Regions from separate parts of the Stenotrophomonas sp. Steno-Z10-HUANG genome, predicted to be linked through region 1. Evidence: riboswitches for the same ligand, from Rfam matches in the RefSeq annotation. Region 1 holds a riboswitch; the other holds the start of a gene.
What was found. A riboswitch is a leader RNA that binds a small molecule or an ion and turns the genes downstream of it on or off. The one in region 1 is predicted to bind cobalamin.
Positions count from the first base shown of each region.

Region 2: it holds a riboswitch for cobalamin, as region 1 does, so the genes downstream of both, btuB (TonB-dependent vitamin B12 receptor) here and AC06E6_RS13735 (ribonucleoside-diphosphate reductase subunit alpha) in region 1, are expected to answer to the same signal.

Region 1 covers NZ_JBWJPA010000010.1:132,621-144,308, forward strand. The annotation lists gene pncA (bifunctional nicotinamidase/pyrazinamidase) at 1-57, shown strand, start outside; gene purU (formyltetrahydrofolate deformylase) at 67-918, opposite strand; gene AC06E6_RS13710 (NADH:flavin oxidoreductase/NADH oxidase) at 1,021-2,115, opposite strand; gene AC06E6_RS13715 (NAD-dependent protein deacetylase) at 2,189-3,064, opposite strand; gene AC06E6_RS13720 (acyl-CoA thioesterase) at 3,080-3,484, opposite strand; gene AC06E6_RS13725 (ribonucleotide-diphosphate reductase subunit beta) at 3,585-4,544, opposite strand; gene AC06E6_RS13730 (four helix bundle protein) at 4,720-5,076, shown strand; gene AC06E6_RS13735 (ribonucleoside-diphosphate reductase subunit alpha) at 5,140-7,449, opposite strand; cobalamin riboswitch at 7,717-7,940, opposite strand; gene AC06E6_RS13740 (DUF2884 family protein) at 8,208-9,017, shown strand; gene AC06E6_RS13745 (vWA domain-containing protein) at 9,169-10,647, opposite strand; gene zapE (cell division protein ZapE) at 10,777-11,688, opposite strand, start outside.
Region 2 covers NZ_JBWJPA010000005.1:278,574-290,261, reverse strand. The annotation lists gene fabA (3-hydroxyacyl-[acyl-carrier-protein] dehydratase FabA) at 1-50, opposite strand, end outside; gene dinB (DNA polymerase IV) at 250-1,326, shown strand; gene gph (phosphoglycolate phosphatase) at 1,379-2,026, shown strand; gene btuB (TonB-dependent vitamin B12 receptor) at 2,189-4,045, opposite strand; cobalamin riboswitch at 4,159-4,400, opposite strand; gene cobT (nicotinate-nucleotide--dimethylbenzimidazole phosphoribosyltransferase) at 4,534-5,604, shown strand; gene AC06E6_RS09540 (histidine phosphatase family protein) at 5,601-6,185, shown strand; gene cobS (adenosylcobinamide-GDP ribazoletransferase) at 6,182-6,925, shown strand; gene AC06E6_RS09530 (TfoX/Sxy family protein) at 6,944-7,318, opposite strand; gene AC06E6_RS09525 (GAF domain-containing protein) at 7,315-7,797, opposite strand; gene AC06E6_RS09520 (phasin family protein) at 7,966-8,334, opposite strand; gene queD (6-carboxytetrahydropterin synthase QueD) at 8,426-8,782, opposite strand; gene AC06E6_RS09510 (TonB-dependent receptor plug domain-containing protein) at 8,959-11,592, shown strand.

The DNA of each region.
Region 1 (11,688 bases):
GGCGACGAAGCCACCCGCATCGCGCTGATCGAAGGCGGGATCGACATCGTGGCGTGATGCCGCCGCTCAGCGGAACACCACGGTGCGGTGGCCGTTGAGCAGGATGCGGTGCTCGACGTGGCGGCGCACGGCGCGGGCCAGCACCAGCGATTCGGTGTCGCTGCCCAGCCGCACCAGCTCGCGCGGCGTCATGGCATGGTCCACGCGGGCCACGTCCTGCTCGATGATCGGGCCTTCGTCCAGGTCGCTGGTGACGTAGTGCGCGGTGGCGCCGATGATCTTGACCCCGCGCGCGTGCGCCTGGTGGTACGGCTGGGCGCCCTTGAAGCTGGGCAGGAAGCTGTGGTGGATGTTGATCGCGCGGCCGGCCAGCGCTTGGCACAGCTGCGGCGACAGGATCTGCATGTAGCGGGCCAGCACCACCAGGTCGATGCGTTCGCGCTCGACCAGGTCGAGCAGTTGCCGTTCCTGCTGCACGCGGTTGCCCGCGTCCACCGGCAGATGGTGGAACGGCACGCCGTAGGAACCGGACAGGCTGGCGAAATCCGGGTGGTTGGAGGCCACCGCGGCGATGTCCACCCGCAGCTGGCCGCTGTGCGCGCGGAACAGCAGGTCGTTCAGGCAATGCCCCTGCCTGCTGACCAGCACCAGCAGCCGCGCGCGGCGGCGCGCGTCGTGCAATTGCCAGTCCATGGCGTACTCCGCGCCCAGTTGTGCCAGGCGTTCGCGCAGCGCCGCCGCGTCGCCGGCCGCGGCCATGTCGAAGTGCACGCGCAGGAAGAAACGGCCGCTTTCCTCGTCGCCGAACTGCTGGGCGTCGAGGATGTTGCAGCCGGCCTCGAACAGCAGGCCGGAGACACGGTAGACGATGCCGGTACGGTCCGGGCAGGAAAGGGTGAGGATGTAATCGGGTCGCATCGACGGAGTCTAGCGACGCTCGAAATTTTCCGGGGAAACCAACTGGGCCTCCCGTCGCTGCGGGGCTTGCCCCGCAGAGCCCCTGCCCGGCGGGCCCGGCACCTACCCGAACAGCGCGCGCAGCCCGTGCGGCTGGCAACGCAGGTACTGCGGCGCGGCGTGTACCTGCGCGCCAAGCTCGGCTGCCGCGTGCCACGGCCAGCGCGGGTCGTAGAGGATGCCGCGGGCGATGCCGATGGCGTCGGCATGGCCTTCGGCCAGGATCGCTTCGGCCTGGCGTGGCTCGGTGATCAGCCCCACCGCCATCACCGGCGTGGCGACCTGCGCCTTGATCGCACTGGCCAGCGGCACCTGGTAGCCCGGCGCCACCGGAATCTGCTGGCGCGGGTCCAGGCCGCCGCTGGAGACGTGGATGAAATCGCTGCCGCGTGCTTCCAGTGCGCGGGCCACGGCGATGCTCTGCGCCAGGTCCCAGCCACCGTCCACCCAGTCGGTGGCGGAGATCCGCACGCCTACCGCGACACCCGCCGGCACTGCCGCGCGCACCGCGTCGAACACCCGCAGCAGCAGGCGCATGCGGTTGTCCAGCGAGCCGCCGTAGTCATCGTCGCGATGGTTGCTCAACGGCGACAGGAACTGGTGCAGCAGGTAACCGTGGGCGGCATGGATCTCGATCAGTTCCAGGCCCAGCCGCGCCGCGCGCCGCGCGGCCGCGGCGAAGGCCTCCACCAGCGCGTCGATGCCGGCCGCGTCCAGCGCCTGCGGCACCGGATCGCCGGCGTTGAACGGCAGCGCCGACGGCGCCAGCACCTGCCAGCCATGCGCCTGGCCGGGGGCGATGGCGCCACCGCCGTCCCAGGGCCGCGCGGTGGACGCCTTGCGCCCGGCATGCGCCAGCTGGATGCCGATGGGCATCTTCGACCAGCGCCGTACCGCGGCCAGCACCTCGCCCAGCGCCGCCTCGGTAGCATCGTCCCACAGCCCCAGGTCGGCCCAGCTGATGCGGCCGCGGGGTTCGACCGCCGTGGCCTCCAGGATCAGCAACCCGGCGCCGGACTGCGACAGCGTGCCCAGGTGCTGGGCATGCCAGCTGGTGGCACGGCCGTCATCGGCCGAGTACTGGCACATCGGGGCGATGACGATGCGGTTGGACAGCGACAGGGGGCCGAGCGACAGCGGCGAGAACAGAAGGCTCACGTGGGGGTGATCCGCTTGTGGGGGGCGCCCATTGCACTCCCGCCCGGCGGGTCGATTCAACCGGCGCGGTGGATCACTGCGTCTTGGCCGCCGCCCAGCTGCCGTCGAGCAGGAACGCCAACGCCTGCGCGCATGGCTGCTCCACTTTCAGCGACAGCAGCGCGTCGGCGCGGGTCCGGCCGAGGTTGACCGCGGCCACCGGCAGCCCGGCCCGGGCCGCGGCATCGACGAAGCGGAACCCGGAATAGACCATCAGCGACGAGCCGACCACCAGCACCGCGTCGGCGCGCTGCAGGTGCGCATGCACGTCGGCCACGCGTTCGCGCGGCACGTTCTCGCCAAAGAACACCACATCCGGCTTGAGCAGGCCGCCACAGGCCAGGCAGTCCGGCACCACGAAGCCGCTGAAATCGCCCTCCAGGTCGGCGTCGCCATCGGGCGCCTGTGATGCTTGTGCAGTCGCCCACCCGGGGTTGGCCTCGAGCAGGCGCTGCTGCAGTGCCTCGCGCGGCGAGCGCGCGCCGCAGCCCATGCAGCGCACCTGATCCAGCCGCCCGTGCAGGTCGATCACACGCCGGCTGCCGGCGCGCTGGTGCAGGCCGTCCACGTTCTGGGTCAACAGCAGTTCCACCCGGCCGGCCGCCTCCAGCGCGGCCAGCGCCTGGTGGGTGGCATTGGGCAGGGCGTAACCGAAGCGCGGCCAGCCGGCCAGGCTGCGCGCCCAGTAGCGCCGGCGCACGGCCGCGTCGGCCATGAACGCGCGGTAGTCCACCGGCGGCGTGCGCTTCCACTGGCCGTCGGCATCGCGGTAATCGGGAATGCCCGAATCGGTGCTGCACCCGGCGCCGGTCAGCAGCAGCAGCCGCCGGTGGCGGGCGACGAATGCCGCCAGCCGCGCATCCGCCGCGCCCGGAACGTGGATGCCGGCGTCATCCGGCCGCACCGCCATGGTCCGGCCCTCCGCTCAGGCCTGCGCCGGCAGCGGCGGCACCGAGGTCGGGCGCCCGTCGGCATCCAGCGCCACCATCACGAAGTGGCCGCGCGTGCACAGCTTGCGCTCGCCGCTGTGCAGGTCCTCGGCGATCAGCTCGACCTGCACCGTCATCGAGCTGCGCCCGACCTCGACCACCCGGCCGACGGTTTCGACCATCTCGCCGATGCGGATCGGCAGCTTGAAGTCCACCTGGTCCGAATGCGCGGTAACCACGGTGCGCCGCGAGTAGCGCGCGGCGGCCAGGAAGGCCGCCTTGTCCATCCATGCCATCGCCTGGCCGCCGAACAGGGTGCCCAGGTGGTTGGTGTGGTTGGGAAAGACGATCTCCACCATGCGCACTTCGGTGGGCGGGACGATGCTGGGCGTGGCATTCATGGCGACGGTCGCGGCAGTGGGGGCAGGAGCGGATGATACGCAGCGCCGGGCACCGGCGGCGTGACGCCTGCGCCCCGCCGCCCCACCCCGGCGCCCCGCCTCAGAAATTCATGTCGAAGGCGACTTCGCCCTGTACGCCGACCTGGTAGGCCGAGACCCGGCGCTCGAAGAAGTTGGTCAGCTCCTGCACGTCCTGCAGCTCCATGAACGGCAGCGGGTTGCGCACGTTGTACCGCTTGGCCATGCCGAGCTTGACGAAATGGTTGTCGGCGCAGTGCTGCAGGTACTGGCGCATGTCGCGGGTGGAAATACCGGCCACGCCGCCGGACAGCACGTCCTCGGCGAACTGCACCTCGCATTCGATGGCCTCGGACAGCATCTCGTAGACCTGGCGCTCCATCGCCGCGTCGAACAGGTCCGGCTCCTCGGCGCGGATGGTGCGCACGCATTCGAAGGCGAACTCCATGTGGCAGCTTTCGTCGCGGAACACCCAGTTGGTGCCCGATGCCAGCCCCGGCAGCAGCCCGCGCGAGCGGAAGTAGTACACGTAGGCGAACGCGGCGAAGAAGAACAGGCCCTCGATGCAGGCGGCGAAGCAGATCTGGTTGAGCAGGAACTGGCGGCGCTGCTCGCGGGTCTCGATGCGCTTGAGCCCCTGGATCGAGTCGATCCACTTGAAGCAGAAGTCGGCCTTCTTCTTGATCGAGGCGATGTTCTCCACCGCGGCGAAGGCCCGGAAGCGCTCTTCCGGGTCGGGCAGGTAGTTGTCCAGCAGGGTCAGGTAGAACTGCACGTGCAGCGCTTCTTCATACAGCTGGCGCGACAGGTACATGCGCGCTTCCGGCGCGTTGAGGTGCTGGTACAGGTTCAGCACCAGGTTGTTGGAAACGATGGAATCGCCGGTGGCGAAGAACGCCACCAGGCGGTGGATCAGGTGGCGGTCGGCCGCGGTCATCTTGTGGTGCAGGTCGGTGATGTCGATCTGGAAGTTGATCTCGTCGACCGTCCAGCTGTTCTTGATCGCATCGCGGTACATGTCATAGAACTGCGGGTAGCGCATCGGGCGCAGGGTCAGTTCGAAGCCCGGGTCGAGAAGACGAGGAGTGAGTGAAGAGGAGTGAGGAGCGAGAGGGGTCACTGCAAGGGTATCGGCTGACGAAGACATACGAAAATTCCTTATTTTTTGGCTTTCCCGGGAAGGTGAGGCTGGGGCCGGATTCGCCCCCCGGGAACGCATGCATTACCAACGAACTGTTCTCTGGCGGAAAGCCATGAAGCTGGCGCTTTCCGTCTACAAGCTGGTGCCCGGACTTCCGCGCGAAGAGGTTTACGGGATGCGGAGCCAGCTCACCCGTGCCGCCATTTCCATTCCTGCCAACATTGCCGAAGGCTGGACCGGCGAGAGTTCCGCAGAGAAGGCGCACTTCCTTGCGATAGCACACGGCTCACTGTCCGAAGTGGAAACACTGCTGACATTGTGCGAAGACCTGTATTGGTTTCCCCACGACCAGACAACAGGCGCGCGCAGTCTGATCGAGGAAACCAGCCGCATGCTGACCAGCATGCGGCGCAGACGAAGAAGAGAAAGATGAAATGACGGTGGCTTTTTGCCGTTGCTCCTTCTCACTCCTCACTCCTCTTCATTCACTCCTGCCTCACTGGCAGGCCTCGCAGGCTTCCGGGTTCTCCAGCGAGCAGGCGACGGCTTCGGCCGGGGTGTAACTGCTGACCGTGGTCTTGGCGATCCGGGTGGCCGGGCGCGAGCGCAGGTAGTACGTAGTCTTGATGCCCTTCTTCCACGCGTACATGTACATGGACGACATCGCGCCGATGTTCGGGCTCTCCATGAACAGGTTGAGCGAGGCGGACTGGTCGATGAAGGCGCCGCGGTCTGCGGCCATGTCGATCAGCGCGCGCATCGGCAGTTCCCACGCGGTGCGGTACACGCCGCGCAGCGCCTCGGGGATCTGCGGCAGGTTCTGGATCGAGCCGTCGGCCAGCTTGATCGCGTCGCGCATCTCCGGCGTCCACAGCCCCAGCTGCTTGAGCTCGCCGACCAGGTAGCGGTTGACCTGCAGGAAGTCGCCGGACAGGGTCTCGCGCTTGAACAGGTTGGATACCTGCGGCTCCACGCACTCGTAGCAGCCGGCGATCGAGGCGATGGTCGCGGTCGGGGCGATAGCGATCATCAGCGAGTTGCGCAGGCCGTGCTTGGCAATGCGCTCGCGCAGCGCGTCCCAGCGCGCGGCGTCGGCCGGCACCACGCCCCAGGCATCGAACTGCAGCTCGCCGCTGGCGGCGCGGGTGTCGTTGAACGAGGGGTGGCGGCCGCGCTCCTGCGCCAGCTCGCACGAGGTTTCCAGCGCGTGGTAGTAGATCGCCTCGGCGATCTTCGCCGACAGCGCGCGCGCGGCGTCCGAGTCGAACGGCAGGCGCTTGCGGAAAAACACGTCCTGCAGGCCCATGCAGCCCAGGCCGACCGGGCGCCAGCGCAGGTTGCCGCGGCGCGCGGTCTCGATCGGGTAGAAGTTCAGGTCGATCACCCGGTCGAGCTGGCGCACGGCCAGGCGCACGGTCTCGGCGAGCTTGTCGAAATCGAAATCGCCATGCGCGTCCAGGTGGTTGCCGAGGTTGATCGAGCCCAGGTTGCACACCGCTGTCTCCTCGGCCGAGGTGACTTCGAGGATCTCGGTGCACAGGTTGGACAGGTGGATGACGTTGCCGGCGCGCAGGGTCTGGTTGCTGGCCTTGTTGCACTTGTCCTTGAAGGTCATCCAGCCGTTGCCGGTCTCGGCCAGGGTGCGCATCATCCGCGCGTACAGCTTGCGCGCCGGCACGGTCTTGACCGCCTTGCCCTGGGCCTCGGCCTGCAGGTAGGCGCGTTCGAACGCCTCGCCGTACAGGTCGGTGAATTCCGGCACCACGCGCGGATCGAACAGCGACCACGGCTGGTCGGCCTCCACCCGCTGCATGAACAGGTCCGGCACCCAGTTGGCGAGGTTGAGGTTGTGGGTGCGGCGGGCATCGTCGCCGGCGTTGTCGCGCAGCTCCAGGAAATCCTCGATGTCGGCATGCCAAGTTTCCAAGTAGACGCAGGCCGCGCCCTTGCGCTTGCCGCCCTGGTTGACCGCGGCGACCGAGGAGTCGAGCGTCTTCAGCCACGGCACGATGCCGTTGGAATGGCCGTTGGTGGACTTGATCAGCGAACCGCGCGAACGCACCCGGGTGTAGCTCACGCCGATGCCGCCGCTGAACTTGGACAGCTGCGCGATGTCGCCGTAGCGGGCATAGATGGACTCGAGCGAATCCTGCGGCGAATCCAGCAGGAAGCACGACGACAGCTGCTCGTGGCTGGTGCCGGCGTTGAACAGGGTCGGGCTGGACGGCAGGTAGTCCAGGTTGCCCAGCCGCTGGTACAGCGCCAGCGCCTCGGGCACGTCCTCGGACAGCGCGCTGGCGATGCGCAGGAAGAACTGCTGCGGCGTCTCGATCACCTTGCGGGTGTGCGGGTGGCGCAGCAGGTAGCGGTCGTACAGCGTGCGCAGGCCGAAGTAGTCGAAGTTGAGGTCGTAGCCCAGGTTGACCGCATCGTTGAGCTTGCGCGCGTTGACCTGCACGAAATTGAGCAGGCGCTCGTTGATCAGGCCCACCTCGTGGCCGCGGGCGACCGACTGCGAGAACGCGTGGATCTCCTGGCCGGATACTTCCTTGGCGATGAAATTGGCCAGCAGGCGCGCGGCCAGGCGGCCGTACTCGGGCTCCTCGCCGATCAGCAGCGCGGCGGTGCGGATCGACAGTTCGTCCAGTTCCTGGGTGGTGGCGCCGTTGTAGAGGCCGGAAATGGTGCGAGTGGCCACGCGCATCGGATCGACCGCATGCAGGCCGTCGCAGCAGCGCTGGATCGCGCGGACGATCTTGTTCAGGTCCACCGGCTCGGTGCCGCCATTGCGCTTGGTCACGCTCATGGCGGTGGCGGTCGGCGGGGGGGTCAGTTCGAAGCCGGCCTCGGCAGGGGCAACGGCGGTATCGGTGGCGGTCACGGCAATGCGTCCTCATGGCGTGGTGCACGCGGCGCCTGCCCTCGCAGGAACCAGGGGGGCCGGTGGCGGGCGACAAGCATGGAAGGACGGCGTCGCAGCATCCGCGACGGGCACGACCCGAGGTCGCCACCGGCGCTGCCGCGTCGCCAGCCGTCTTCCCCTCGAAGACTCCGCAGCCGGCACCGCGCGCTGTGCTTCGCGCGGCTGTCGGCAGGTCTTCGGACTCATGGGCGCGGAGGCGGGGGCCTCCTCCTACTTCCGCCGCTTCCCAAGGCATCGGGCCTCAGTGCTAGGTGGCGGGTTCGTTCCCAATTACCGCTGCGGGGCAGTGCCGGACTGGCCATTGAAGGCGTCACCGGCTTCCCTTTCAATCCGGCGGGGAGCAACCCGCCAGAACCGACGGGCCACAAGATAGTGGGGGTGACCGGCCAGGTCAACGCCAAATATTGTGGATAGCCGCGCTCCCCTTGTGGCACAAGCGATCGCTTCCGGAGCGGCAGGCCGGCACGGGACTGACGGCTCATCAGGACTGCGCAGTCAACCCTTTGGAGGCCAATTGGCGGGTAGGAAAACACCTCACGCATTCATCGTCCGATACCCCGGTTGCAGCGCCATGACTTCCGGCGGGCGCCCGGCCACGGCGCGGCCGGCGATCCTGTCGGCCCTTCGAATGGATTCCCCGCATGCGCCGCCTGCTCCTCGCCGCTGCCCTGCTCGCCCTGCCATGCCTGTCCGCGCAGGCCGGCCCGGTGAAGCCGCCGGCGCTGTCGTCCACCCAGTGCGGGGTCAGCACCGATTACGACGTGCTGGTCGACGGCGGCGGCATCTGGCTGCGGCAGCGCGACGCCAGCCCGCGCGAGATCGTGTTCCACGATGGCGAGCTGAGCATCGACGGGCGCATGCAGGTGGTCAGTGCCGCGGACGCGCAACGCCTGCGGGTGCTGGAGACCGGGGTGCGTCAGTTGATGCCGGCGGTCACCGGCATCGCCAATGAATCGGTGGGCATCAGCTTCGACGTGCTGGACATGGTGTACGGCTCCATGACCGGCAACTTCGATTCGCGCAAGGTGCGCGCGCTGCGCAGGGACGCCGAGCGCTTCGTCGCCTCCACCATCGGCCGCGGGCGCTGGGAGCAGGAGCTGTTCGGCGAAGGTTTCGAACAGCGCGTGCAGGCATCGGCCGAATCGCTCAAGGGCTCCCTCGCCCGCGGCCTGCTGTGGACCCTGCTCACCGGCGGCGAAGAGCGCATCGAGAAACGCACCGGGAAGATGGAAGCGGAGCTGGAGCCGAAGATCGAAGCGCGCGCCCGCGCCCTGGAGCAGCACGTGCAGTCCCTGTGTACCCAGGTCCTGGCGCTGGACCGGGTGCAGTCGGCGCTGGAGTTCCGCTACGACGGCCAGCCGCTGCGGATGATGAACGTCGGCGGCGGGGTACCGGCCACGGCGCCGATGGCGAAGGAACAGGCACCGGACAACCGCATCGAGCTGCCCTAAGCCCTTCTCCCCGCGGGAGCGGGGTCGGGGTGAGGGCGGTCAGGGCCGATGGTTCACCGTCGTCGACGCCGCCCCCTGATCCGCGCTTCGGGCGGCTTCTCCCGCGGGGAAAAGGATCCCCCCGGCCGACGACACGACGCCGGCGCTGCGCTCACCCCTGCGGCAGCTGCGCCAGTTCCTCGCGCACCAGCCGCAGCACCAGCGCGTCCAGCGTATCCACCGAATAGTCGGCCACATCGTGCACGGTTTCGCGACCCGGCCCGCTGCCCGGGTCGGACGCAACCTTGTAGGTGAGGAAGATGAAGCGCCCGCCGGTGTACTGGGCGATCTGCCGCTGCACGATCTCGCCGGTGGTGTCCTGCCCCGACGCGGCCACGCTGAACACCTTGATGCCCTTGCCCAGCGCCGCCAGCATGGTCTGGTCGTAGTGCGGCGGCGGATAGTCCATGTGCGGCGGTGCGTCGGCCAGCGACACCAGCAGCCGCGTGGTGGCCGGTCCGCGCCAGTCCAGCGCCTGCACCGCATGCGCGAAGGCTTCGTTCATCGCCTCGGGCATGTCGCCGCCACCGCCGGCACGCACCCCGTCGAGCACCTGCTGGAACGCGGCGACGTTGCCGGTGAGGTCCCAGCTGCGCACGAAGTATTCGTCGCCGCGGTCGCGGTAGGTGACCAGGCCGAGGCACACGTCCGGGCGCGACGGCAGTTGCTCGATGCCGCGCACGATGTCGCGCAGCGAAGCGCGCAGCTTGTCGATCTCGTCGCCCATCGAGCCGGTGGCATCGACCATGAACACCAGGTCCAGGCGCGCGCGCGGGATCGCCGCGGCGGTGGGCAGGCGCACTTCCAGCGCGTCCTTCTGCCCGCGCCGCAACTGCGCCCGGGCCTGCTGCCCGGCGCGGCGCACGTCGACCCGGTAGCTGGCCGAATCGCGGTCGTCGAAGGCATTCAGGTGCAGCCAGGCCTGGCCGCCGGCATCGGTGCGCGCCCACATGCGCGCGCCATTGGCCGCGGAGACGGCGACCTCGGCATCGGGCACCGGCCGGCCCTGCGCATCGACCACCCGCAGGCGCTGGCGCACCGACACGTCGCGCCCCAGCCGCGCCGCCTCGGGGTGGCGCTGCAGGAACTGCTGGAACCCGCCGAAGTCGGCGTTGTCATCGACCACGCCGGCGGTCACCGGCGTGGCCGGGCGCTGCATCGCCGGTGGCGACGACGCGGCGGGCGCGTCCGCCACCTCCGATACCCTGACCGCCGCGTCGACGGCGATCATGGGGGCCGGCGGCGGAGGCGGCGGCGCCATCTCGTGCAGTTCCCTGCGATGCGGAACCTTGCCGACCAGGGTGGGGATCTCGCGCACCCGCTCCGGTGGCTGCGGGTCCGGGTCCGGCACCTCGCGCATCCGCGGCATGTCGCTGCACACGCTGGCCGCCGGCGCGCGGAAATCCGCGGTGGTCTGGCGCCGGCGCGTGGGCACGGGCGCCTGCAGGTCGGGCTGCACCACGGCGGGGGCGGGCGCCGGTGGTGGCCACCGCGGCTCGCCGGCGAGCGCCGGCAGGCCGGCCAGCAGCGTCAGCGCGAACGCCATCGAACGTACCGGCGGACGCCGGAAGGCCATGCTTGCGTGCTTCATCTGCGTACTCCGTTGCTTGCGGGGTGGGCCGCCGCGGCGGCAGGCACGGAACAGAACGGATGGTGGCAAAGAACGGGGTTGGCGGCGCATGCCGCGGCCGGGGGTCGGCCCCGGCACGCGGCCAGCGGGCTACAGGCGGTGGGCGGTTCCCAGGTACTCGGCACTCTGCATCTCGATCAGGCGGCTGGCGGTGCGCTCGAAGGCACCGGCCAGGCGGGTGCCGGAATAGAGCAGCGGCGGCGGGTCCTGCGCGGTGCACACCAGGTTCACCTGGCGGTCGTAGAGCTCGTCGATCAGGTTGACGAAGCGCCGCGCGGCATCTTCGTTCAGGCGGTCGAAGTGCGGGATGCCGCCCAGCAGCACGGTGTTGAACTCGCGCGCGATCTCGATGTAGTCCGACGGCCCGCGCGGGCCTTCGCACAGCGCCGCGAAATCGAACCAGACGATGCTCTTGCCACGCCCGCGCACGGGGATCTTGCGGCCCTCGATCTGGATGTTGCCGGCGCGCGCGTCCTGGCCGCCGCTCAGCTCCTTCCAGCGCCGCTCCAGCCAGGCGTCGCTGTCGCCTTCCAGCGGCGCGCGGTACACCGGCGAGCGGGTCAGCGCGCGCATGCGGTAGTCCTCGGTGCCTTCGGCGTACAGCTCCACACAATACTTCTGCAGCAGGGCGATGGCCGGCAGGAAGCTGTCGCGCTGCAGGCCGTTGAGATACAGGTTCTCCACCGCGGTGTTGGAGGTGGTCACCAGGGTCACGCCTTCGGCGAACAGCCGTTCCAGCAGGCGCGCCAGCAGCATCGCGTCGCCGATGTCGGTGACGAAGAACTCGTCCAGCACCAGCACCCGCAGCCTGCTGCGCCATTCCTGGGCGATCTTGGCCAGCGGGTCGCTCTGGCCCTGGTGTTCGCGCAGGCGCTCGTGGATGCCGCGCATGAAGCGGTGGAAGTGGGTGCGGTACTTCTGCTCGATCGGCAGGCCGTCGTAGAACAGGTCGACCAGGAAGGTCTTGCCGCGGCCGACGCCGCCCCAGAAATACAGGCCCTT
Region 2 (11,688 bases), on a different contig from region 1:
CGGGCACTGGCCAGCAGCTGTTCGCGCGAGAACGCATTGAGACGGTTCATCGAAGCGGTAATCCGGAGCACGAAAACGTGGGTTAACGCCCGAGCATGCATGATGCGCGGGCTTTCAATCAACAGTTTTAACCGTACGCGTCCGTAGTGTTTCGGGCAAAAGGCGGCACGTTCGTCGCAGATCGTACCGGTGCGTATGGGGCGCGGCGCTATGATGGCGGTCCTTCGTTCCGCGGTCGTGTTGCTCGCCATGCGCAAGATCATCCACATCGACATGGACGCGTTCTATGCGTCGGTCGAGCAGCGGGACGATCCGGCGTTGCGGGGCAGGCCGGTGGTGGTGGCCTGGCGCGGGGTCCGCTCGGTGGTGTGCGCGGCATCCTACGAGGCGCGCAGGTTTGGCGTGCGTTCGGCGATGCCGGCGGTGCGTGCCGAGCGGCTGTGCCCGAACGCGGTGTTCGTACCGCCGGATTTCGCCCGCTACAAGGCCGTGTCGCGGCAGATCCGCGAGATATTCCTGCAGCACACCGCGCTGGTCGAACCGCTGTCGCTGGACGAGGCCTACCTGGACGTGTCCGGGTCGTCGACCTGTGGCGGCATCGCCACCGAGATCGCGCGTACCGTCCGCGCGCAGATCCGCGAGGCGACCTCGCTCACCGCCTCGGCCGGGATCGCGCCGAACAAGTTCCTGGCCAAGATCGCCTCGGACTGGCGCAAACCCGATGGCCAGTTCGTGGTGCCGCCGGCGCGGGTGGAGCAGTTCCTCACGCCGCTGCCGGTCAACCGCGTACCGGGCGTGGGCAAGGTCATGGAAGGGCGCCTGGCGGCGCTGGGCATCGCTACCGTCGGCGACCTGCGCCGGCTGCCGCTGGAGCAGCTCGAGGCGCTGTTCGGCACGTTCGGGCAACGCCTGTACCGGCGCGCACGCGGCATCGACGAGCGCCCGGTGGAGCCCGACCAGCCGGTGCAGTCGATCTCCTCGGAGGATACGTTCGCCGAGGACCTGCGGCTGGGCGAGTTCGACGAGCTGATCGCCCAGCTGGCGGCGCGGACGTGGCGCGCGACCGGGCGCACCGAACGCATCGGCCATACCGTGGTGCTCAAGCTCAAGACCGCCCAGTTCCGGATCCTCACCCGCAGCTTCACGCCGGATGCGCCGCCGGCCTCGGAGGAGGAGCTGCGCGACATCGCGCTGGCGCTGTGCCAGCGCGTGCAGCTGCCGCCGGACACGCGCTACCGGCTGGTGGGCGTGGGCCTGTCCGGCTTCCGCGACCGCGAGGATACGGCGCTGCAGGGCGACCTGTTCCGCGATGTCGTCGTGGACTGACGGGTTTCAGCGCCCCGTTACAATCGACGGTTCACTGTCATGGAGTGGGTACGTGGGCATCGCAGCGCTGGTATTCGATCTGGACGGCACGCTGGTGGACAGCGCCGGGGACATCGCCGAGGCGGTCAACCGCTCGCTGGAGGAGCTGTCGCTGCCGCGCGTGCCCGAGGCGACCGTCCGCAGCTGGATCGGCGAAGGCGTGCGCCGCCTGGTCGCCATCGCCCTGGCGCACGCCGGCAGCGGACATGCGGCGGACGAGGTGATGCCGATGTTCATGCGCCACTACCACGACTGCCTGCTGCGCAGCCCGCGGCTGTACGACGGCGTGGCCGACGCCCTGCAGCTCCTGCAGGCGCGTGGGCTGCCGATGGCGATCTGCACCAACAAGCCGTCGGCCCTGGTGCCGCCATTGCTGGAGCATCTGGGCATCGCCGGATACTTCGCGCACATCGTCGGCGGCGACACCCTGCCGCAGCGCAAACCCGCGCCCGAGCCGGTGCTGCATGCGGCACGGCTGCTGGGCCACGCGCCGGCACGGTGCCTGATGGTCGGCGACTCGGCCACCGACCTGGAGGCGGCCAACGCCGCGGGCATGCCGATCGCCCTGGTGCGCTACGGCTACCCGCGCGATCTGGATCTGGACGCGGCCGGTGCGGTCGCGGTGATCGACGACCTGCGGGAACTGACGGCACGCTGCTGAGTGGCAACCGGCCGCTCCGCGCGGCGCGGGGATGTTGCCTCTGTCGCTGCCCGGGGCCACGCCCGGACATGCCACGGCCATGAAGCCGCTGAGGCCGCGGCCGGCATGCAATGACGCCCCGGCGGGAGGCCGGGGCGTCGATGGAGCGGTCGTGCTGGGGCTTCAGCGCGAGCGGTAGCGCAGCGTCAGCTGGTACTCGCGGCCAGGCTGGTTGTACCAGGCCACGGTTTCGTACGCGCGATCGAACACGTTGGCCGCCCGGGCCTGCAGGCTCCATGCCTCGTTGAGGGCGTACTCCACGCGCAGGTCCACGGTGCCGTAGCCGGCCAGGCGCAGGGTGTTGGCGGCGTTGTCGAAACGATGGCCGGTGGCGCTGGCGGTCACGCCCACGCGCAGCGGCCCGAAGCCACGGTCCACGTCGAGCCGGGCGCTGCTGCGCGCACGGCGCGGCAGCCAGTTGTCGTGGCTGGCCGCACCGCGGGTGTGGTCGCGCGGATCGGTGAAGCTGGCCTGGGCGTTGATGTCGAACCCGGCCAGCGATGCGAAGCCGGTCAGCTCGGCACCGCGGATGCGCGCCTTGGCGATGTTGTAGGGGGTGTAGGTGCTGTCCAGCGCGATCAGCTGGTCGATGCGGCTTTCGTAAGCGTTGAAGGTCCAGTTCCAGCCCTCGCCGTACTGCGCGATGCCGACGTTCACGCTGGTGGATTCCTCCGGCTTCAATGCCGGATTGCTCGACCACGGGTAGTACAGGTCGTTGAAGGTCGGTGCCTTGAAGCCGGTGCCGGCGCTGGCGGTCAGGCGCAGGCCGTGGCCGAGCGCCAGGCCGTAGCCGAGGCTGCCGGTGGTGTGGTTGCCGAACTGCTCGTTGTCGTCGTTGCGCACGCTGGCCTGCAGCGAATGCGCACCGAAGCGGCCCTGGTATTCGGCGAACACGCCGGTGTTGTCGCGGTTGTCGATCGAATAGGCGGTGGTGCTGGTCACCTGGTCCTTCTGCCAGTCGCCGCCGACGCTCAGCTGCTGGCCTTCGGCGAACAGGAAATCGCCCTGCACGCTGGCGGTGTCGCGGCGCGTGTCGAAGGTGGACACGAAGCTGCGCGTGCCGGCCTGGACGTAGTAGCTGTCGGCCTGGTCGTCGTTGCGCCCGATCTGCGCGGACAGGCGGAATGCATCGCCCGGGGCCCAGCGCAGCTTGCCGCCGTATACCCGTTGCTGGTTGTCGGCCTCGTTGCCGCTGTAGATGCTGCCGTCGTACTGGTTGCGGCTGGCGGCATCGAGCATGTGGCCTTCCACGCCCAGGGTCTCGGACAGCGCATAGCCGCCGCGCACGTTGAGCGAGGCGTTGCGGTAACCGTCGCGGTCGGGCTCGTCGACATAGCAGCCCTGGAACAGCGTGGCCGAGCCGTTGCACGCGTTGATGCCGTCGGTCTTCTGCCAGGCGCCCTGCGCCGATACCCAGCCGCGCTCGCCGCGGTTGCTGAAGCCGGCGCTGGCCTGGCGCAGGTTGTGGCTGCCGGCGGTCAGCGCCAGGTTCTGCTGCAGGCCCTGGCCGGCAGCGCGGGTGAAGATCTGGATGACGCCGCCGATCGCCTCGGAGCCGTACAGGCTCGAACGCGGCCCGCGCACGATCTCCACGCGCTCGATCTGGTCGATGGGCAGGTCCTGCAGCGCCGGCATGCCGCTGGAGGCGGCGCCGATGCGCACGCCGTCGACCAGCACCAGCACCTGGCTGGAGGCGCTGCCGCGCATGAACAGCGAAGTGATCTTGCCGGGGCCGCCCTGGTTGACGAAGTCCAGGCCGGCGCGGCCGCGCAGCAGGTCCAGCAGCGAGGCGGCCTGGCTGCGATCGATCTGCTCGCGGTCGATGACCTGCACCGGCACGACGCTGTCGGCGATGGAGACCGGCGTGCGGGTGGCGGTGACCACCACGTCGTCGAGCTCGGTCGGTGCCTGTTCGGCACTGGCAAGGCCCGGCAGTGCGAGCGCAAGGGCGAGGGAAAGGGTGTGGTAAGGCAATTTCATGGGAACTCCTGGATCCGCGCGCTCCCGCGCGGATGGACGGTGGAGGCTGCCAGGAGAGGGACACGACGGAGTGCGCGCACGGCGCTACTGCCGCCGCCATGCCCTCCGCATCGCAACCAGTCGGCTTCCGGGCCGGTCTCCGGGCTTGCAGGCGAAGCGTGTCGACGCTTCCGGCCAGGCGCCTTCCCGTGCGATGGATGCACAGTGGCGGTATGCCTGGCCTTGTCCTGCTTACCGTTGCGGGGGCAGCGCCGGACTGGCGCGGGCCAGGATGTCCCTGGCAGGCGCGGCACCGGCTTCCCGTTTCAACCGGCCGGAGCGAGTCCGGCCAGTCACCCGAAAGTGCGGGCATTCTATGCCATCGCCCGCGGCGCTGCCCGGCGTGCCGCGCGATGGGCGGCCCACGGCGTCGTGGCGCCCGCCACGGCACATCGCGCCGGCGGCACGCGCCCTACAATGCGCGATTGCAACGCGGTATCGGAACACACGTGACAGACGCATGGTTCACCCGGGCCTGCCCGGCGCCCTCACAGCCGCACCGGCAGCACGCCATCGCCCGCCAGCGGCAACTGACCAAACCCGAGGGGGCGCTGGGGCGCCTAGAAACCCTCGCCATCGAACTGGCCGCGCTGCAGGGGCGCGAGCAGCCGCAGGCCACGCGCGTGCCGGTGCTGGTGTTCGCCGGCGACCATGGCATCGCCGCGCAGGGCGTGTCGGCGTATCCGGCCGAAGTGACGGTGCAGATGCTGCGCAACTTCGCCGCCGGTGGCGCCGCCATTGCGGTGCTGGCGCGGGAACTGGGCGTGCCGCTGCATGTCTGGGACGTCGGCAGCCTGGCCGATGCGCCGGTCAGTGGCGTGACCTGGGACAAGCCGCGTCGCGGCACCGACGATTTCAGTACCGGCCCGGCCATGGCGCCGGCTGACCTCGACGCGGCGTTCGCCGCCGGCCAGCGCGCGGTGGCCGCGGCCTGCGGAGAGGGTGCCGACCTGCTGCTGCTGGGCGAGATGGGTATCGGCAACACCACCTCGGCCAGTGCGCTTGCGGCGGTGCTGGGGCCGTTGCCGCTGGCCGAACTGGTGGGCGCCGGCACCGGCCTGGATGCGGCGCGGATCGCTCACAAGCAGGCCGTGACCGCGCAGGCGTTGGCCCTGCATGGCGCGTCCATCGCCGCCGCCGCCGACCCGGGCCGCGAAGCCATGCGCCGTGTCGGAGGGCTCGAGATCGCGGCGCTGGCCGCGGCCATGATCGCCGCCGCCCAGCGTGGCGTGCCGGTGCTGGTGGATGGCTTCATCGTTTCGGCCGCCGCGTTGGCGGCAGTGCGCATCAATCCGTCGCTGCGGCCGTGGCTGCTGTTCTCGCACCGCTCCGCCGAGCGCGGTCATGCGCGGGTATTGGAGCAACTGCAGGCCGACCCGCTGCTGCAGCTCGACCTGCGGCTGGGCGAGGGTTCCGGCGCGGCGCTGGCGCTGCCGCTGCTGCGCCTGGCCTGCGCGCTGCACAACGGCATGGCCACGTTCGCCGAAGCCGCGGTTGCCGAGCGGAGCGCGGCGCCGTGATCCTGGACCTGATGCGCCATGCCTCCACCGGACGCCAGGGACACCTGGACGGCCGCAGCGATCCGCCGCTGCTCGATGGCGCGGTGGACGCGCTGCTGCAGCGCCACGCCGACGGCCAGTGGAGCCGGGTGATCGCCTCGCCCCGGCGCCGTGCGCTGGATACCGCCACCGCGCTGCTTGCCGGCCGCGAACTGTTCTGCGAAATCCATCCGGACTGGGCCGAACTCGATTTCGGCGACTGGGACGGTCGCCATTACGATGAAATCCCCGCCGAACTGCTGGCCGGGCTGTACGACGCGCCGCATGCGGTGGTACCGCCCAACGGCGAGAGCTGGCAACAGTTCCAGCAGCGCATCGATGCCCAGTTGCAGCGGCTGCTGGACGAGGACGAGGGCGACGGGCCGGTGCTGGTGGTCAGCCACGCCGGGGTGCTGCGGTTGGCGGTGTCGCGCGTGTGCGGCATTCCGCTGGCGGCCCTGTGGGCGATGCGCATCGACTACGGCACCCGCGTGCGCCTGCGCGTGGAGCGCGCGCAGGACGGGCAGGTGTGGGGTGAGCTGCTGGAGCTGTGCCAGCCGTGAGCGTGCGCCGCCTGATCCTGGCCATCCAGTTCCTGACCCGGCTGCCGACGCCGCAGGTGAAGGACTTCCGCGACGACGACCTCAGCCGCGCCGCGGTGTATTACCCGCTGGTCGGCGGGATCATCGGCGCGCTGCTGGCCGCGCCGCTGTACCTGCTCGGCGACCGGCCCTGGCTCGCCGGCGTGCTTGCCTTGCTGGCGTGGGTGTGGGTGACCGGCGCGCTGCACCTGGATGGGCTGGGCGACGTCGCCGATGCCTTCGGTGCCGCGCACCGCGACCCGCAGCGTTTCCTCGAAGTGCTCAAGGATCCGCACCTGGGCGTGTTCGGCGTGGTCACCCTGGCGATGCAGCTGCTGCTCAAGTTCGTGTTGCTGTCCGAACTGTCCGCCAGCCCGCTGTGGTACGGCATCGTGCTGGTGCCGGCGTGGGCGCGCTGGGGCACGCTGTGGTGGAGCCGGTTGTTGCCGTCGCTGCACGCTGCGGGCATGGCCGAACGCTTTTCATGGCAGCTGAGCCTGCGCTCGATGTGGGCGTGGGCGCTGCTGCTGGCCGTGGTCACCGCCTTGGTGGCCTGGCCGCTGCTGCTGGCGCTGCCGCTGGTGGCGCTGGTCGCGGCCTGGTGGCGGCGCCGGCTGGGCGGTATTTCCGGCGACTGCCTCGGCGCCAGCGTCGAGGTCACCGAAAGCCTGCTGCTGCTGGCGCTGGTACTGCTGGGGGGAATCGCCTTGCCGGTGCCGTAGCGGCCCTGGCTGCGGGCATCAGTCCTCGCTGAAACGGATCTCGCCGACCTCGTCGTCGCCGTCGTCAGCGGCCGCGTGCGGCTGCATGTGGGTTTCGTGGACCGGACCGGCCATCTGCCCGGCACGCGTAGCCGGCAGGCCACCGGCCGCGGCTTCGTACTCGGAGACCAGTTGCTGGCGGCGGGCATCGGGCACGTCCTGCCAATGGCAGCCAACCAGCGCGCCTTCCAGCGAGTACAGCAGGTTGAGGCTGGGCTTGAAGCCGGCGCGGCGGACCTTGACGAAGGCGCCGACGGCGCCCACCGCGGCCAGGTCCTCGGCGCTGCGCAACCCGACCTGGCGCAGCCACGCCGCGCTCTTCGGGCCGATGTTGCGCAGCTTCAGCGCACTCACGCCAGCGCCTCGACGAACACCCGGGCGATGGCCTCCAGCCCCGCCTGGTCGTCGGCGTCGAAGCGCGAGGTGACCGGGCTGTCCAGGTCGAACACGCCGACCAGCGCACCGTCGTGGACCAGAGGCACCACCAGTTCCGAGCGCGAGGCCGAGTCACAGGCGATGTGGCCCGGGAACGCATCCACGTCGTCCACGCGCTGGGTCTGGCGGGTGCTGGCCGCCGCGCCGCACACGCCCTTGTGCAGCGGGATGCGCACGCAGGCCGGCAGGCCCTGGAACGGACCGACCACCAGTTCGGTGCCGTCGAAGAAATAGAAACCCACCCAATTGAGCTGCGGCAGCGCGTGGTACACCAGTGCCGACAGGTTGGCGGCATTGGCGGTGCGGTCGGTTTCGCCGTGGACCAGCGCGCGGGCCTGGGCCAGCAGCTGGGCGTACTGTTCCGGCTTGCTGCCGGTGAGCGTGGTGGAACTGAACATGGGGCGAAGTCTAACCGCTGCGCCCGATGTCCGCGCGGCACCGCCGCCGGCATCGCCCCGGGCGTGTGCACGGGGTGCTGAAAAAGAAAGACCCGGCAACGGGAGAGAGCGCGTTGCCGGGTCCGGACAGGGCGCGGGGGAGGGGGATCCGCGCGCTGTTGAGGGGAGTCAGCCGTTCCTGGCGCGCTGGCGCCTGCCGGTGCCCTTCTGGAAGGGCTGCCGTGCCAGTTCGGCCAGCGCCTGTCCGCTCTGCAGCCCGAGTCCGGCGATCTCCTGCCCGGCCGAGGCCAGCCGCTGCAGGTTCTCCCGGGCCACCTGCAGGCCCTTGGGCAGCAGCGCTGGCAGGTCGGCCTGCGGGGTGGGGCGGGCCAGTTCGTCGAGGAAACCGGCGGTCGCGCTGGCATTGCGCTCGAAGGTGCGCAGCTGCACCCCGAATGCGCTCTCCGCGGTCTCCAGTGCCAGCCGGTTGGCGCGATGCGCCAGCGCGGTGAACTGCCGGGTGTAAGCGCCGAAACCTTCGTCGAACCGGGCGGACATGCCGTGCTCCGTCGTTTGTTGCGACGCAGCATAACGTTCGCCATGGCGGCGTGGAAGTCCGGCGCCTGCGGCCGCCGGGGAATCGTTCAGCTCAGACGCCGCGGTAGCGGCAGCCGGAGGTGCAGGTCTCGTGCACGGTCACCGCGCTGAGCTGCGGCAGGGCGGGGCGCAGCCGGTCCCAGATCCACATCGCCAGGCGCTCGCTGGTGGGGTTCTCCAGCCCGGGGATGTCGTTGAGATAGTGATGGTCGAGCTGTTCGTAGAGTGGCTGGAAGGCGGCCTTGATGTCGCCGAAGTCCATTACCCAGCCGGACTCTGCACCGGGCTCGCCGCTCACTTCCAGGCGCACCCGGAACGAGTGCCCGTGCAGGCGCGCGCATTTGTGGCCGGCGGGGACGTTGGGCAGCCGGTGGGCGGCCTCGAGGGTGAAATCTTTGAAGATGTCCATGCCGCGATTGTAGCGCCCGGGCGGGAAATCCTTTGGTAGATTAATTCATCCTTTTATCAAGATGAAGGGATGTTGTTTCTTTTTCGTTATATGCGCATGAAGGGACGTAATTGGCCCGAATCGCGCCGGACTGGCTGAATGCGGGTTGCTTTCCTCCCCTTCGCTTCCGTATCCCGATGTCCAATTTCTCCCCGCTCGTGGTGGCCCTGGCCACCGCCTTGGCCGCGCCTTTGTCCGTCGCCGCCGAATCCGCCGATGCACCCGTCGGTCCCACCCTTTCCGCCGTGCAGGTCACCGGTTCCAACATCAAGCGCAGCGACACCGAAACCGCCAACCCGGTGCAGGTGATCGAACGCCAGCAGCTGGAGGAATCGGGCAAGGCCACGGTGGCCGACCTGCTGCGCTCGATCTCGGCCAATACCGGCAACGCCGCCAACGAAACCAGCAACAGTGGCTGGGCGTCCGGTTCGGCGGGCATCGGCCTGCGTGGCCTGTCGCAGAAGAACACGCTGGTGCTGCTCAATGGCCGCCGGCTGGCCAACTACGGCTTCCCGTCCGGCGGCCTGTCGGACACGTTCGTCAACCTCAATGCACTGCCGCTGGTGGCGGTGGAACGCATCGAAGTGCTCAAGGACGGCGCTTCTGCCGTGTACGGCTCCGATGCGGTGGCCGGCGTGGTCAACATCATCACCCGCCAGGGCTTCGAGGGCGCGGAGGTGGGCGCCAGCGGCGGTACCTCGGACGCCGGCGGCCTGGACCAGCAGAACGTCAAGTTTGTCGGCGGTATCGGCGACCTGGAGAACGATGGCTACACCCTCCTGGTGTCGCTGGAAGGCTACAACCGCGACCGGCTGGACCAGAACCAGCGTGACCTGACCCGCTCGGGCATCTACACCGACAAGGCCGGTGGGCGCTGGAACGGGTGGTCGGCGAAGGGTGCGCGCTTCCTGGTCAATGGCAGGTCCGTGCCGATGCTCGACGCTGCCGGCAACTGCCCGGAGGGCACCGTGCTCACCGCCAGCGCGCCGATCGATGGGCTGGCCGGCGACACCTGCGCCTTCAACCAGGCGCCGTACACCACCCTGATCCCCTCGACCAGGCGCTGGCAGGCCTACCTCAACGGCACGCTGCGCCTGAACGATTCGGTCGATGCCTTCGCCGAGGTGCTCTACAGCGACATCAAGGGCGTGTCCTGGTTCGGCTCCAGTCCATTCTTCACCCTGGAAAACGGGCGCTTCGCACTCAACGCCGATACCGGCCTTGCCGAGCCGGTGCGTTCCACCCTGCCGGCGGCCAGCCCCTACAACCCGTATGGCGTGGACGTGCCGATCGAGTACACCTTCTTCAATCTTGGCGGCACCATCAAGACCAACCGCTCGCAGGCCTATCGTGGTCTGGTCGGCCTGCGCGGGCAGGGTGAGAAATGGGACTGGGAAGTGGGCGCGTTCCAGGCGGCGAGCAAGGAGCGCGAAACGGTCTCCGGTGGCTTCGCCAACCGCTGGGCACTGTACGACGCGCTGGCCACGGGCAGCTACAACCTGCTCAAGCCGTCGGCCACCGATCCGGCGGTGCTCAAGGCCATCGGCCTGAGCACGTTGCGCCCGGCCGATTCGATCCTCAAGGGGCTGGACGCCAAGGTGTCCGGCACGTTGGGCGAAACCCGGGCGGGGCAGGTCGGCTTTGCCGCCGGCGTGGAATGGCGGCAGGAAAAGCTGGATTCGGACAATCCGTGGCAGATCGACGCCGGCCTGCAGGTACGCCCGGCCATCGCCGAGGTGCATGGCGAGCGCAAGGTCACCGCCGCCTATGCCGAAGTGAACGTGCCGCTGCATGGCACGCTGGAATTGCAGGCCGCCGCGCGCGTCGACCATTACAGCGATTTCGGCAATGCGTTCTCGCCCAAGCTGGGCCTGCGCTGGCAGCCTCTGGACGGGCTGCTGGTACGCGCCGCCGCTTCGCGCGGCTTCCGCGCGCCGTCGCTGTCGGAAAACTCGGCCTCGACCAACATCGCCTACGGCTCGGTGGTGGACCCGCACGACCCGGACGTGCCCGGCTCGCGCCAGACCCCGACCTTCTTCACCGTCGGCAACCGCACTCTCGACCCGGAGCGCACGCGCAGCTTCAATGCCGGCGTGGTGCTGTCGCCGTGGGCCAACACCAGCCTGAGCGTGGACTACTACCGCGTCAGGCTCGACAACCTGATCGGCAGCGGCAACACCACCACGCTGGTGGCCGAGAACGACCCGGCCAGCGTGCTGCGCGATGCGCGCGGCAAGCTGCTGGCCGTCTACAACCGCTACCAGAACCTGAGCGAGCTGCAGACCTCGGGCATCGACGTGGAACTGCGCCAGCGCTGGTCCAGCGCCAGTGCCGGCGATTTCGGCCTGTCCTCCGCGTTGACCTACGTCATCGACTACAGGCGCCCACAGGTGATTGACGGTCCGCTGGTGGATTACGCCGGTTCCAACCTCGGCCCATCGCTGCCGGACATCAAGGCCACCACCACCCTGGACTGGACCCTGGGTGACTGGCGCACGGCGCTGACCTGGTACTACACCGGGGGTTACGACCAGGAAGGCAGCGTCGCCGCCAAGGCCGTGCAGAAGGACGTGGCTAGCTACAGCCAGTTCGACCTGTACCTGGGCTACACCGGCATCGACAGGCTCTCGCTGTACGCCAAGGTGCAGAACATCGGCAATCGCCAGCCGCCGCACGATGCCACCTTCCCCGGCGTGCGCGCGCCGTACGACTTCAGCCAGTACGACCTGCGCGGGCGCTACTACACGGTGGGCTTCGACTACCGCTTCTGACCTTGAAGCCCCGCTCCTGTGCCAAGGAGCGGGGCCAGGCCCATCCATCGAATGGGCACCTCACGAAAAGTCCGCAACGGCGGCCCGTCGGCAGGC